Regions from separate parts of the Paenibacillus sp. RU5M genome, predicted to be linked through region 1. Evidence: predicted binding sites of a transcription regulator. Region 1 holds the regulator's gene; the other holds the start of a gene.
The links. Region 1 encodes LexA, which represses DNA repair genes until DNA is damaged. Its sites were predicted from a motif close to CGAACATATGTTCG; they were not measured.
Positions count from the first base shown of each region.

Region 2: the regulator LexA is predicted to act here: its motif matches at 5,305-5,318, upstream of CRO25_RS25280 (DNA polymerase IV).

Region 1 covers NZ_OBQM01000001.1:650,507-658,138, reverse strand. The annotation lists gene CRO25_RS03155 (hypothetical protein) at 1-199, opposite strand, end outside; gene CRO25_RS03150 (DUF896 domain-containing protein) at 325-534, opposite strand; gene CRO25_RS03145 (LysM peptidoglycan-binding domain-containing protein) at 631-1,008, opposite strand; gene lexA (transcriptional repressor LexA) at 1,311-1,937, shown strand; gene CRO25_RS03135 (aldehyde dehydrogenase) at 2,050-3,351, opposite strand; gene CRO25_RS03130 (CatB-related O-acetyltransferase) at 3,901-4,560, shown strand; gene glnA (type I glutamate--ammonia ligase) at 4,673-6,001, opposite strand; gene CRO25_RS03120 (MerR family transcriptional regulator) at 6,131-6,544, opposite strand; gene CRO25_RS03115 (methionine gamma-lyase family protein) at 6,628-7,632, opposite strand, start outside.
Region 2 covers NZ_OBQM01000010.1:142,682-150,313, reverse strand. The annotation lists gene CRO25_RS25310 (hypothetical protein) at 139-735, shown strand; gene CRO25_RS25305 (SOS response-associated peptidase) at 1,315-1,983, opposite strand; gene CRO25_RS25300 (DNA ligase) at 2,085-2,978, opposite strand; gene CRO25_RS25285 (YolD-like family protein) at 3,650-4,015, opposite strand; gene CRO25_RS25280 (DNA polymerase IV) at 4,012-5,250, opposite strand; gene CRO25_RS33530 (hypothetical protein) at 5,369-5,542, shown strand; gene CRO25_RS25270 (hypothetical protein) at 5,613-5,843, shown strand; gene CRO25_RS25265 (hypothetical protein) at 6,090-6,875, opposite strand; gene CRO25_RS25260 (hypothetical protein) at 7,213-7,632, opposite strand, start outside.

The sequences.
Region 1 (7,632 bases):
TCATCGGAGCTTTGACAAGAAATGTACTCATAAAGAGGTACAGGAATGCTAGTCCGATCAGAAAAATAGGAAACAGAAGACTGCGTCCTTTAAATACGTCCTCACCTGGTGTGCCAGAAACCGGTTTACCGCTTTTTTTACGTTGCTGATTCAACTGCTTAGAATTTTTTCGAACCGTTCTCTCGAACGAACGCGACATGAGAATCCCCCTTAGATGTTCTTTGTATCGGCTTACATAACTGCAAACCAACATTTCCCCTATAATTTGCAACCTCTAGATAACAGGAAAAAACCTAAATATCATAATGATATCATTAGGTTTCCTTAATGTTTGAGTTTGCCTTGGTGGCCTTGATCGTTCTCATCATCTACAATTTCAATCGTATCCAGTTGTTGTCTGAAATTGCTTCGAATGTTATTCAAATAGATTTCTCTAAGTTTGGCACGTTCAGCGAGCTCTTCCTCTGTCAATCCAGTGGATTTTTGCTTACGGGCCAATTCATTAATACGTGCTACCAGACTATCTATATCCAAGCTTGTCCCCTCCAAAAATACAAAGTCATATTAACTTTGACATGTTAAGGGCAGCTTGTCAAGCTGACACGCATTAGCGCGTGTGGATATGCAGCTTTAATCTGTGAATTGAGGCAGTATTAAGACTTGCCCCACCTGTATTGAAGTTGAATGAAGTTGATTCACTTTCTTGATTGCTTCTATATATACACGTGTATCCATTGTTTCAGGTTTGTGATCCAATGATATACTCCATAGCGTATCTCCTTGTGAAACTGCCATCTTCCCCCCAGGCAACAGATCGTTCTCATTGCCAGCGAACACAGTCAATACTGTACTACATCCAACCAGTATAATTAAGCTTACGATTATTAATTTCAAGACCCAAGTTGGGACATTACCTTTTGCAAAAACCTTTTTAAAATTCCTTATGTTAGTTTCAACCACTTCTGAATGCACCGGTTCGTAAATACTTTGATAAGTAGAATATCTCATTAAATATCGACCTCCAAACATTTGTTCCCATCTGTTGAAATCAATATAACACGAACACATGTTTTGTACAATAACTTTTTAGAACAATTGTTCGCTTTTTTGTTGATCCTACATTCTATTATCTTTCTTCTATTGTATTGGAATTGTCATTTGCAGTATTTGATTAGACTAAAAGAAAATTTTCATCTTAATTTGCAAAAAAACATTGATTTTATGGCATTTTATTTAGAACTTATGTTTGTACGAACGGAGGTTCTATGTTATAATTTTCCCAAACGTTACTAAAATGGGGTTGATACGGTATGTCGAAGATATCCAGCAGGCAACAGGCTATTCTGGAGTTTATACGCAATGAAGTCCGGTTGAAGGGGTATCCTCCTTCCGTACGCGAAATTGGTGAAGCCGTTGGGTTGGCTTCCAGCTCTACAGTACATGGACATCTGGATCGTTTGGAGAAGAAAGGTCTGATTAGACGTGACCCAACCAAACCAAGAGCCATTGAACTTCTCAGCCAGGAAGAGTCAGAGCATTCACATCAGTTTGCTCACAGCGTTGCTCGCATTCCTGTCGTGGGTAAAGTTACTGCAGGGGTTCCGATCACAGCAACAGAAAATATCGAAGATTACTTCCCTCTTCCTACGCATTATGTAGGCGAACAGAAAGTATTTATGCTTTCGGTCGTGGGAGACAGTATGGTTGAAGCAGGCATTGTTAACGGAGACTATGTTATCGTACGTCAGCAGCAAACTGCAGATAACGGCGATATCGTAGTAGCCATGACTGAAGACGATGAAGCAACGGTTAAAACGTTCTACAAAGAGAAAGATCATATTCGTCTTCAACCGGAAAATTCGACTTTTGAACCGTTGCGTTTGAAACACGTTAGCATCCTGGGCAAAGTCATTGGCCTTTTCCGTGATATTCATTAATATGTATTGAAGTTGTACAGAGCTCTCACAATAAGATACATAAAGAGGTTGTCCCGTTCAACGGGACAACCTCTTTTTTCTTATACAACTTATATTGTTCTACGTTAGTAGATTATTCGCTGCGTTTAAGAATGCTTTTATGATGAGAAAACACATCAAAACTCTGTTGACCATGGTAGGAACCCATTCCACTTTCTCCTACGCCGCCAAACGGAAGATAATGTGATGTCATATGAGACAATGTATCATTAATGCAACCACCACCAAAAGATACTTGATTCAGAACCTGATTCTGCAGATCCTCATCCTGAGTGAAGAGATATAATGCCAGTGGTTTTGGACGACGAACAATCTCATCTAGCATGGGATCGAGGTCGGTATACTTAAATACAGGAAGAATTGGACCAAAGATCTCTTCTTGCATCACTGGGGATTTCCAATCCAATTCCCCGAGAACTGTTGGTTCAATGAGCAGCTGATCACGTTCAGAACGTCCACCGATCATTGCTTTGCCATCTTGGAGTAACACCGATAAACGATCAAAGTTACGTGCGTTGACAATGTGCGGGAAATCAGCATTTCTCATCACATCGTCTCCAAATTTGTCTTGAATTTCTGCACCGATCAATTCCAATAATTTGTCATGTACTTCCTCGTGCACAAGCAAATAGTCTGGAGCGACACAGGTTTGCCCAGCATTCAGGAATTTACCGCGCACAATGCGCTGAGCTGCCAGCTTCAAATCTGCATCCTGGTGGACAATGACCGGACTCTTACCACCTAGTTCTAACGTAACTGGAGTCAAATGCTCAGCAGCTGCCTTCATAACAATGCGGCCAACACCTGTACTGCCTGTAAAGAAAATATAATCAAACTTTTCTTTCAACAATGCCGTACTCGTCTCGACTTCCCCTTCCATAACTGCCAGGTACTCACTAGGAAATATCTCATGAATCAAATCATAAGTCAGACGTGACACGGCTGGGGTTAATTCAGACGGCTTAATAATGGCACAGTTACCCGCAGCAATGGCTCCAATTAGAGGGCCGAAAGCCAGTTGGAACGGATAGTTCCATGGTGCAATAATAAGAGCAACTCCATAAGGTTCAGGATAAATTAAGCTTGTTCCATCAGGTATAGCAGAATTTGTAGGCACAGGTTTTGGTGTAGCCCATTCCTCCAAATGTTCCAATGCAAAATCTAGTTCACCCAACACGATCCGAATCTCAGAGCCATAAGCCTCTGTTTCAGATTTATTTAGATCCGCACGAAGTGCGTCAAGAATACGTTGCTGATATTTCTCAATTCCCTGTCTTAATTGCTGAAGAGCACGAATACGGTACTCAATAGACTTAGTCTGACCTGTATAAAAAAATGTCCGCTGTGCGGCAACCAGTTGCTTCTCTTGTTCCATATTAACATCTCCAATTAATTGTTCAAAATTTAATTTCTAAAAACATAAATGAATTATAACGCAATTATATGAAACTATCAACATATAGATACTGTAAAAATAGAGCAAACAATTAAAACATACTCTCGCTTCAACGATATGATCATAATTTAATTAACCATTCTGGTTCTTATTGACTACATAAAAAGCCTTAACACTAATATGCCAAAACTTATGCTACGAATGCCAGCTTCCTCTTTACATTCTTATTCCAGTCCCCGTTTTAGTCCAACATGATGTATCCATCCTTCCAAATGGTGGGCACGTGTTCTGTCTATATTTTCTCTTCCTGAATTTTTTCTTCATTATATACACTTTGAGGGAGGATACTTACTGACATCTCTTTATCAGAATAGGATTGACAAAAAAAGAGGTCATTGTTATAATCGCCCTCATATCTTAAGGAAGGATGATTCAGATGATTCGTCGTCTAAAAAAACTAAAGAATGTGGCTACCGCATCACGCTTCTAAGTTACTCAGAAATAAAACTTAGAAGCGAGGAAACTAAAATGAATATAAACCAATTTAATCACTGGTCTGAAATTAAGTATTTAAAAGATATTGTAACCAATCCATTAATCGAAGTTGGCGATTACTCCTATTACTCTGGTTATTACGATAACAATTCTTCTTTTGAAGATGGATGCGTGAGATATTTATGGGGAGATGAAAAATCGAGGAGCTTATTCAACCCCATTGAGGAATTTGGATGGCAAATAGATCGATTGATTATTGGTAATTATGTATGTATCGCAGCCGGTGTCGTTATTCTTATGGGAGGAAATAACAATCATCATGCGGAGTGGATCACAGTTTATCCGTTCGCTGATCAAATTAGCCATTCCTTCTCACCCAAGGGAGATACCATTATAGAAAGCGATGCATGGATCGGCATGAATGCAATGATTATGCCTGGTGTCACCATTGGTGAAGGTGCGATTGTTGCAGCAGGCTCAGTTGTAACAAAAGATGTCGCCCCTTACACGATAGTTGGTGGAAATCCTGCAAAAGAGGTAAAGAAGCGTTTCTCAGAAAAAGAAATCATGAAGTTAAAAAAAATGCGCTGGTTTGATTGGAAGAGAGAATCAATTGAAGCAGTCACTCACTTACTTTCTAGTTCTTCTATTGATGAGTTATATGAGTACTATTTATCAGAAATTAAGGACTGAGCTCCTATAGACATAAAGCTAGGTAGAATAATATTCTACCTAGCTTTTTTTATATCTCCTTGCCCATATAAAGAAAAACCCCTCAGCGCTAGAGCGCCAAGGGATTCAGCTATTAGTACAACGTGATATATTGATCGCGTTCCCATTGGTGGACTTGTGTACGATACATATCCCACTCAATTTCTTTCAGCTCATAGAAGTGAGCCAGGGCGTGGTCGCCAAGAGCATCACAGATGACTTCGCTGCGGATCAATTCGTTCAATGCTTCTTTCAGGTCAGCCGGCAAGCTTGGAATGCCTTCTTCCACGCGCTCTTCTTCTGACATGATGTAGATGTTACGGTCAATCGGAGCTGGCAAGGACAGCTCACGTTTGATTCCATCCAAACCTGCTTTCAGCAAAACAGCCAAGGCAAGGTAAGGGTTCGCAGCCGGATCCGGGTTACGTACTTCAACACGTGTGCTCAGACCACGGGAAGCTGGAATACGGATCATTGGACTACGGTTACTAGCAGACCAAGCTACATAACAAGGTGCTTCGTAACCTGGTACAAGACGTTTGTATGAGTTCACAGTTGGGTTCGTAATTGCTGCAAACGCACGCGCATGCTTCAAAGTTCCAGCCATGAAGTGACGTGCAGTTTTGCTCAGACCCAGCTCGTCCGACTCGTCTACGAATGCGTTCACTTTGCCTTGGAACAAGGATTGGTTACAGTGCATACCGGAACCGTTCATACCAAACAGTGGTTTCGGCATAAAGGTAGCATGTAGACCATGCTGACGTGCAATCGTTTTAACAACGAGTTTGAACGTTTGGATCTGGTCTGCTGCTTTTAGAGCATCAGCATATTTAAAGTCGATCTCATGCTGACCTGGAGCTACCTCATGGTGGGAAGCTTCGATCTCAAAGCCCATTTCTTCAAGTGTGATAACAATGTCACGACGACAGTTTTCACCAAGATCCGTAGGCGCTAGGTCGAAATATCCACCTTGGTCATTCAGTTCGTTAGTCGGGTTTCCTTTTTCGTCTGTTTTGAACAAGAAGAACTCTGGTTCAGGACCGACGTTGAAGGAAGTGAATCCCATTTCTTCGGCTTCTTTCAGGTTTCGTTTCAAGATGCCACGCGGATCTCCTGGAAACGGATTACCATCCGGAAGATATACGTCGCAAATCAGTCGAGCAACACGGTTCTCGGCTACCCAAGGGAAAATCAGCCAAGAATCGAGATCCGGATAGAGGTACATGTCGGACTCTTCAATACGCACATAACCTTCAATGGAAGATCCATCAAACATCATTTTATTGTCCAGAGCCTTAGTAAGCTGGCTCACAGGGATCTCAACGTTTTTGATTGCTCCAAGCAAATCGGTAAATTGCAAACGAATGAATCGTACATTTTCTTCTTTTGAGATACGTAGTATGTCTTCTTTAGTAAAACTCACGATACCCTCTCCCTTTCTTCTCTGCGTATTTGGCTTGCCTGTTATATTTGTACATTAGAATATTGCATGGGTCAAGGAGTCCTCCTACCCAAAAGCAGGATTTCCCCTGACTTACGAGGTTATACGAACTTATTTTTTATTAAAGAAACGGGAAAGCTCTCCCTGGATGAGAGATACTTGTCCAGGTCTCTTACCTGACACCAGTTGTTGTTTAAGCAGACGGTGTAATTGGGAGTCCGATAGTTCTCTACGTTTCACTTCCGTATCAGCTGTAATAACAGTCGCTTCTTCTGACTCTTTAGATACAGGATTCATCACTTGTTTAATGCCTGCGATGTTAACTCCTTTTTCAATCAGAGCCTTGATTTCCAGCAATCGTTCTACGTCATTGAAAGAGAACAAACGCTGATTACCTGACGTTCTCGCAGGAACAATCAAACTGTGCTGCTCATAATAACGAATCTGACGCGCGGACAGATCCGTAAGTTTCATTACAATACCTATCGGGAATAAGGCCATATTTCTGCGAATTTCGTCACCCATCATTCATCAACCTTCCAGTCATCTATTCTTCACTCTATTGTACATTTAGTTATTACTAAGTGTCAATGATGTGTTAGATAAACTCACAATAATTTGCGTTCTTTCATGGTCTGTAATGACATCAAAACGCCATATTTAACATGAGAGTACGTTAAACCGCCCTGCATATAGCCAATAAAAGGCTCACGGATAGGCGCATCTGCAGATAATTCAAGGCTTCCACCCTGTATAAACGTACCTGCCGCCATGATGACAGGGTGCTCGTAACCCGGCATGTCCCAAGGTTCAGGAACTACATGGCTATCTACTGCAGCAGCCCGCTGTATCCCTTGAACAAAGGCAATTAAATGCTCGGCCGAACTGAATTGAACAGCCTGAATCAGATCTGTTCGCATTTCGTTCCATGCCGGTTTGGTTACAAATCCTGATGCAGCAAACATCGCCGCAGCGAATGTGCTCCCTTTAATGGCCTGTCCTACAATTGTCGGAGCCATGTAAAGTCCTTGGTAGATGCCACGAGTTGTTCCCAACATCGCGCCAACCTCACCGCCAATTCCAGGAGCAGTCAAACGATAGGCAGCCAATTGCACGTACTTTTCCTTCCCGCATATGTATCCACCGGTTTCCGCTAGACCTCCACCGGGATTTTTAATCAGTGAACCTGCCATCAGGTCTACCCCGATTTCAGTCGGTTCACGTTCCTCCGTGAATTCACCATAACAGTTATCCACAAATACGATGACATCTTCCTTGATCGCCTTTACACGTGCAACCATATCAGCGATTTCTTCAATACAGAAGGAAGATCTCCAATCATATCCTCTGGAGCGTTGAATACCAATGACTTTTGTCGCTGCATTGATACTTTTCTCTACCGCCGCCCAATCTACTCCGCCATCTTCTAACAGAGCCGTCTCTTGATAGCCAATTCCGAAATCCCGTAATGATCCTGTTCCATCACCAGGCTTGCCAATGACTTTATGCAATGTGTCATAGGGCTTACCCGTAATGTACAACAACTCGTCACCTGGACGAAGTACACCGAACAAAGCTGTAGCAATAGTATGTGTACCTGATGCAAAATGGGG
Region 2 (7,632 bases), on a different contig from region 1:
ATCCGCTGCATTATTACCCGTTAGCATAATAACAGCGACACTCAACCACTTTATTATTAATACATTCGTAACCATAATTCCCAAGTAAATGCTATAATAAATAATGATGTGAAATAAACAATAAGGGGTTTGAAGTCTATGAGTGAGAAATACACTAAAGAAGGACTTACCGAAATTATTGATCAATTATTTGAAGAAATATACCATGCAAACAACAGATTAAAGATACATATGCACCTTCACAACAAGTTAGTAGATAACCCGAAGGTAGGCGAACCTTACCCAGCATATTTCAACCTTACCATGGACGCGATATATAGCCAATTCATAATTTCTGTGGCCAAAATTTTTGATAAAAATGGTTTTGGAACCATCTTCAAAATGCTTAATATTATTGAGGTGCACCCTGAACTATTTGATATAGAAAATAAAACTCTTATTGAACAAGTCAGATCAGATCGTGAAGAACTGGAAGTAAGCAACACAATCTTAAATATTAGAAAGTGGCGAGACCAATTATTTGCTCATTACGATAAGAAGTACTTTCTCAATAAAAATCGTCACAAACTTGGAGATGATTCACCTATCATCTATGGTGATCACCAACAACTGCTAATATCAGTTGCGAAGAAAATTAATTACTATTCAGAACATTTGAACAAAACCAAGCATGTTCTAGATGATACACAAATCTCAAATGAAATAGATACACTTATCGCTGTCTTGAGTAAATAAAATTCTAACTGAATACGTTAGCATAAATTTCGTAGAATTGTCAGACCTAGTGCAAGAGCTCTGAAGTGAAAGATTCGTGAGAGGATCTCCTACCTAAGCAATTTCATAATCTGTAATTTATTAAACTGCGTTCATAGGCGAAATCGGTATCTTTAGACAAAAACTCTCGCATAACCCTTTCGCATTTTGTTGGAACCGGGTTTCCAAGACGAGTAAAGATTAGCAAAATAAATGTGTAGATTAAAGACCTTTTCCAGAATCGCATTAAAATGCATTTTTTTCCTCAGTCAGATGCTCTGTGAGATCGCTATCGGTGCAATTCACGGCAAATCGTCTAATGATGCCTTCTCAGTTACTTTCAATGGCTCTTTAATTTGATATCTTGTTGGTATAGAATTTTTAGCGTGCTACTTTTCAATTATGGTAAGAGATGTGTACCCGTGGTAGATTCTCTTTGTGTGAATGATTGTTTGAAAACTTTCATCTACACTAATCCGGCCATGGGTCTTTTTTCATTTATTTACATTTACAGTCCAAAAAAAAGAGTGCAACCCCCTAGGGTCCACTCCAGTTGAACTCTTAATTTACTTCTTTCAATAATTCCTCATAGTTATTCCGCACATTTCCTATTTCTTTGGAAACTTCATATACCCGCATTTCAGATGATTGATATGGTTTGAGTAATCCGAGCAACGACTGAACATCACTGTCTTGGCCAAGCCACTCATCCTCATCTTCAGGCCGTAAAATAACCGGCATACGATTGTGGATGTCTTGCATTACACTATTCGGTTCTGTAGTGATGATGGTACACGTGCTCAGTTTGTTTCCATCCGGATCTGTCCAGGTATCGTACAGCCCGGCAAGTGAAAATAGGCTGTCGTCTTTCATTAAAATCCGCATCGGTTGTTTGGTATTCCCTTCTTTACGCCATTCGAGGAATCCATTCGTCGGAATGATACAGCGCTTAGAACTGATTAGACGCTTGAAGGAAGTCTTTTCGGTTAATGTCTCTGCACGAGCATTGATCATCTTGTTACCGATCTTGTCATCCTTGGCCCAAACGGGGACCAGTCCCCATCGGAGGGAACCCAATCGATTACCATCTTTGTTGCCGATAATTGTTGGGATGTATTGCATTGGTGCTGCGTTATAGTTGGGGCGATATTCGAAACCATCAGCTATAGAAGCATGGTACCTATCCATGATTGCATCTAAGGGGTCAATGATCGTAAATCTACCACACATACAAAGCACCTCCTGAATTTGGCCTTAAAAACATATTAATCACACAATAAATTGCTCAAACTTATCCTTTAGCTTATGGATCAAGGATATCTTAACTTTTATTATTGTACAGAAATAGGTGTACAAAATTCTTCAAACTTTGGAGATCGAAGTTTACCGCCCTTAGTGAAACATTGAAATTTAATTTTGCAACTTATTATCGGGTCAAGATAACGCCAGCCTTTACTTTCGCTACGAATGAGTTGCTTTGATATCTGATTAAACGCACGTATTTTATCATGGCTAGGTGGAAATTCTAGCATGCCAACATACTTGCCATTTACAGATAGCCCCCACCCAAACCTCCCCTGAAGCCGAACAGATTCTATCTGGCAGGTAATGTATTGATACGCTTTTACCTTAACGACATGACGTTCTGAACGCCCATTTAAAATCATTGGAGCATCCCCATTATACTGACACACACCCTCAAGACCGAGTTCTTTAGCCTTCTTAAACAGTTCCTGCCCGTTATCATATAAAGGGGTTACTGATAATGTCTCTGATTGTTTTACAACCGATTCTAGGACTTCTCTGCGCTCCATGAAGGTCTTCTGTGTTATCGGTTCACCATTCATGTATAAAATGTCCCACAAAGGAAAATGAGCCCTTAACGTGGTCACAATTCGTTTAACCCCTGACTCAGTTTTGGTATTAAATCTTGCCATAGCATCATCCCACCAGTATTTCGGTGGCTGATCCTTGGGCTGGGATAAATCAAATGCTATGCACTCTCCATCCAGGATCGCTGATTTTACGGATAGCTTTATATTTAACAATTCCGGAAACCTCGATGTAACTTCCGTGCCATGCCTTGAAAATGCACGAACTTTACCATTCTCATAGTGGATCAGTATTCTAAATCCATCCCATTTCAAACTATTGTTTTTCCAGCTTTTTATTTGATATGGCTGCAACGGATACAGCAACATAGGTTTAATTAATTGATTCAACATATTTGCTACACCTCTCCATAATGACCATATCATGTTGGGCACTTCAGAGGTATATGAGATCACTGGTATAGCTGAGAATTATGTACATATTTCTTTTTGTACACTCTTATGTAGCTACTTCCTACCGTCCCCTCCATTCCCATTACCTCTATCTGGCTGTAAAGTGCCTCTCCTGAGCTTTCTATATACGGTAACAGTCCAAAACTACTTGAGGGTAATTTAAGGCTGTGTAGAATCGCTTTACGATCCATAAGGGACAGCTTGCGAAGGTCCCGACCTAAACACCTTACTAGCGAAGCATTGAGAAATCCCTCACCGTTTCATACTTAGTTCAGTGATATCTATTCTTCATATAATCTGTGAGTAGCAGTGTTACATCAACTTTAACTTTACTCCAGTGCAGGTCCATTTTGTGTTTGTACTCCTTATTCGAGTATTTCACAATTAATCCAAGATCTGATCTTGTTTGTTCTATGATTATTATCTTGTTATCCTTTAGGTTCTTCTTACATTGGTACATATCTAATGAGATCTTAGCCTGAAGGTTATCTAAGTATTGAAGATATACAGACTTCATTTTAACGTTAGAGCCTGCTATCTTATTCTTGTCATTTTCTACGGTGCTCATCAAGAAAGGAAAAATAATATGTTTTTTTACCAGAGCAAGCTCTTCAGCAGTCTCCCTCATAATCCATATCACCTTCTTCAAGTTTCACCGAAACCATTTGATCATAGTCTAAAGTTTCGAATCCTGATTCCGTCTCCACTTTGACTTTCTTTCCAAAGTCCTTTACGGAAGTAACAATTCCCCTAACGTATTTGTTACCCCTCTCATGAAATAGTTCTATGCCTGCTACTAAAGTGTAATTCAATGACATTCTTAGATTTTGAGCAATGATTTCCCACTCATCCTCATGTAAAATTGGCTTGGATTTGAAGTTTTCTTGTTTACGGTGCTCGATAACTCTTTCTCTCTGCTGAGGTAGCATCATACGACTAGATACCCATAATCCATTACCTTCAAGTTTCTTAGTCATTTATAATGTCCTCCAATCTTAGCAGCTCTATCAATGGCCTGACCTGCAGAAGTGATAGAACTTGCACGAAGTATGGCTATATCTCCAAAACGATCCTTAATATCATCCATGACCTTATCGATTGCACGCTTTTGTTCTTGGTCATCAAACAAAGATAGCTGGTACGTGTCTGCACTAGACAAATTTGAAAGAGAAACTCCTACTCGACGAACAGGTTGACCATCCCAGTACTGATGAAATAACTGTTTGGCAATTTTACAAACATCTACGGTGATGTTAGTGGGATCTGGCAATTTGACCTGTCTACTAAACCCAGTTGGATGATCAAAGTCAGCTCCAGATAAGCTCATCGTAACTACACTACCCATTAGTCCTTTTTTTCGCGTTCTTCTACACACTTCTGTACAGATGTCTTGGATTACAACAGCAATTTCCCACGCTTCAGTATAGTCTCTTGGAAGGGTCATCGCATTTCCTATGTCTTTTTGTACACTATAAGAATCAGTCGATACAGGGCTGGAGTCAATGCCGTTCGCCACTCTCCAAATAACCTCTCCATTGACTCCCCATTTGCTTCTCAATTTGGTTAGAGGTGTTTTTGCAAGATCTTCAATCGTCCTAATCCCCATTTTCCAAAGATGCTTTTCCATCCTTGAACCGATCCCCCACATATCTCGGATAGGTTTTTGGCCAATATGTTTATGCAGCTCATCTTTTTTTAAGTGGAATACGCCTCCTTCCACCTTTTTTGCGATCATATCACAGCAAAGCTTACTGATTATTTTGTTTTCCCCAATGCCAGCCCTGGCATAAACGCCGGTAGCATTAAATATTTTGTCTTGGATCTGTTTTGCCAAGTCCACTGGATCATTCGCAAACAGATGAAGTGAGCCTGTCACGTCAATAAACATCTCGTCAATACTATACGGTTCCACCAAGTCGGAAAATTCTTCAATAATACTCATAATTTGAGTCGAAACTTCGATATACTCCTGCATATGTGGTCTTACAATAATTAGCTCGGGACACTTCTGAAGGGATTGCCAAAGTGGTTCAGCAGTTGAAACACCCTTAGCTTTTGCCAAAGGACAAGCTGCCAATATGATACCAGATCGTCTTGCAGGATCTCCCGCTACCGCTAGAGGTTTATTCCGATATTCAGGCATCTTTGCCTTCTCAACGGATGCATAAAAGCTCTGCATATCAATTAACATGATTGTTCTTTGCTTAGCCATCATTTTTTCACTCCCACAAAAAAATAAGAACACTTGTTTGTCCTTATTATATAACGAACACACGTTCTTTATGCAAGAGGTAAATATTTATAATACCAGAAGGATTTCTATGTTATGTATGGAATACATCAGTGACTACAAAGGAAATGGGGATATTCGGTTGAAGGACAAAGTTAAAGGACTCATAATTGGAATTACTATTGGCTCAATGCTAACAGGTGTATCAGCATATGCTGCTGGTGGAACAAAAATTAAAGGGTTCCTACAGAAAGTAAATATTTATGTAGATTGATCAAAGAAATTAACACCAGATACAATAACGTACAACAATACTACATATGTACCTGTCCGAAGTATAAGTAATGCAATTGGAGGATAATGCGAGTAAGTTCGTATATAACAAGATCAAAAAGGATGCAGACAAATACAACTTGCATTTTATGGATGAGGGAACTGATGGAGGATACAATGTAGTACGCGCCTTTGAAGATATGCCAACGCATATTGCAACGTACGGTTGGTACTATGTAGATATGCTCACTGGTGAAGTTTACAACTGGGACTTTGCTTCTAATGATTTGACGAAATTATAATTATTTAAACCTACCATCTTTTAAACGGATTAATCAGTAATACAAATAAATTATCAAAACGGCGACTATTTCTCTACTAAATGTAGGAAATAATCGCCTTTTCTTGTTTAAACCTATGCTTTATTAACTGTTGTGTCCGCTACCCATTCTGGGTGGCCATGCACGGGTTTCGGTGATGTTGATATTCGAAAATCACATCATTCCTTCTTCTTTTCAAATCATCCACTGAGGCTTCCTCATGCGATACTAGAAGATAATTCCTACATTTCTCTTGAATAAAGCAACTTTGTTCTCCGGAACCATTATAAGCAAGGCTTCCCATATTCTCAAACTTGCTTTTTCATATTCCTCGTGATTAAGCGGAAGTTGAGCACTATATTTCTCCAAAATACTTACAAGGGATTTACACATCTCATTGTACCCGGTGTATGTCTCTTTAAATGAGGGAAACTTATCGTTACGAATACTGTGAACGAGAACTGCAGTACACAGATCAACGAAATGCTCATATCTCATTGCATCATTGAAACCATTTTGTGAAGTAGTCTGTTCCACAAAATAATCATTGGACCACAGCGGCCTTAGCGCTCTTTGGATTGTCTCTTCTGAACTACCTATACCGGTTTGTCTGTATTTTCCGTCAGCAGATGAATATGCACTATATTCATCAATTAACTTATAAGCGAAGTGCTTAAGGCTATATAATTGGTTATTGATCTTTTCCTTAGTAGAATGATCCAATGATATATAATTCTTCGCATGAGTGAGCTCATGATGAATTGTATTTTTAAAGGCTAGCCAATCTTCATCTGTTATTGTTTTACTTGTATCAAGAGTTTCCTTAATTCCAATTATCACAAGACTCTTGAAACGGTCAAACCTCCCCTGTCTCATTGGCAAGCTGTCGGTATACACCACTTCTACAATTCCATCCAAAGAAAATTCATCTATGATTTGATTCACTAAAAGCTGTATTTTCTTCTTTCTTTTCTTTGGCACATTATTCTTAAAAATACGATCCAAAAACTTCATTTCTCTACTCCTTCCCCATGAATGTGGATTCCTGAAATTTCCTCACTATTTCTTATTATCGTCACAAGTGGGACTAACATTTATTCAACCCTACAATTGGATATCTGGATATTCTCCTATTCAATAAAATTAAGGTACCCGCTGTTATTCACTGATGTTGTTTCACGTGACTTTCTGGTTACTTGTAGAGAAGTAAAATTCTCCTCCTCTTTGAAGTTCCAACTTAGTGCCATCCAGACACTGTGTAGTTCGATAATCCAGTGTGTACAAGGTAGAGTAGCTTAGAGTCATAGGTGAGAAATGAAAAAAGCGCCCTGGCAGCCAGGAACGCTTTTCATTAAGTGACAATATGAACTTTTACATAATCGCTATCACTATCGTACATCCTGAGAATCTCCAAAATCATTTGTTGATGCAATGTTGTTTTAATGTTTCTCATCTCAGGTATCTTCACAGCTTTCCCCTGATCTACAAACCCTTCTAATACAACAAGCGTCTCATTAATTGAAGCTTCATTTACTTCCGGTAAAAATTCTTTCAGGACAAAGTATAACTTATCCCTTTCTGATAAACCAAAGGCGGTCTGCGTCCCGGTTGCTGAAGGAGGAAGATCTCCGTTCTCATTGATTAAATGTTGGTTTAAAAGTAGATGAACTTTTCTAAAAACCTCTATGTGCTCTTGAGTAAGTGGTAAAGCTAGAGGATATTCATCATAAATTTTATTGGTAGAGTTTAAGTTGACATTAATAGGAATATT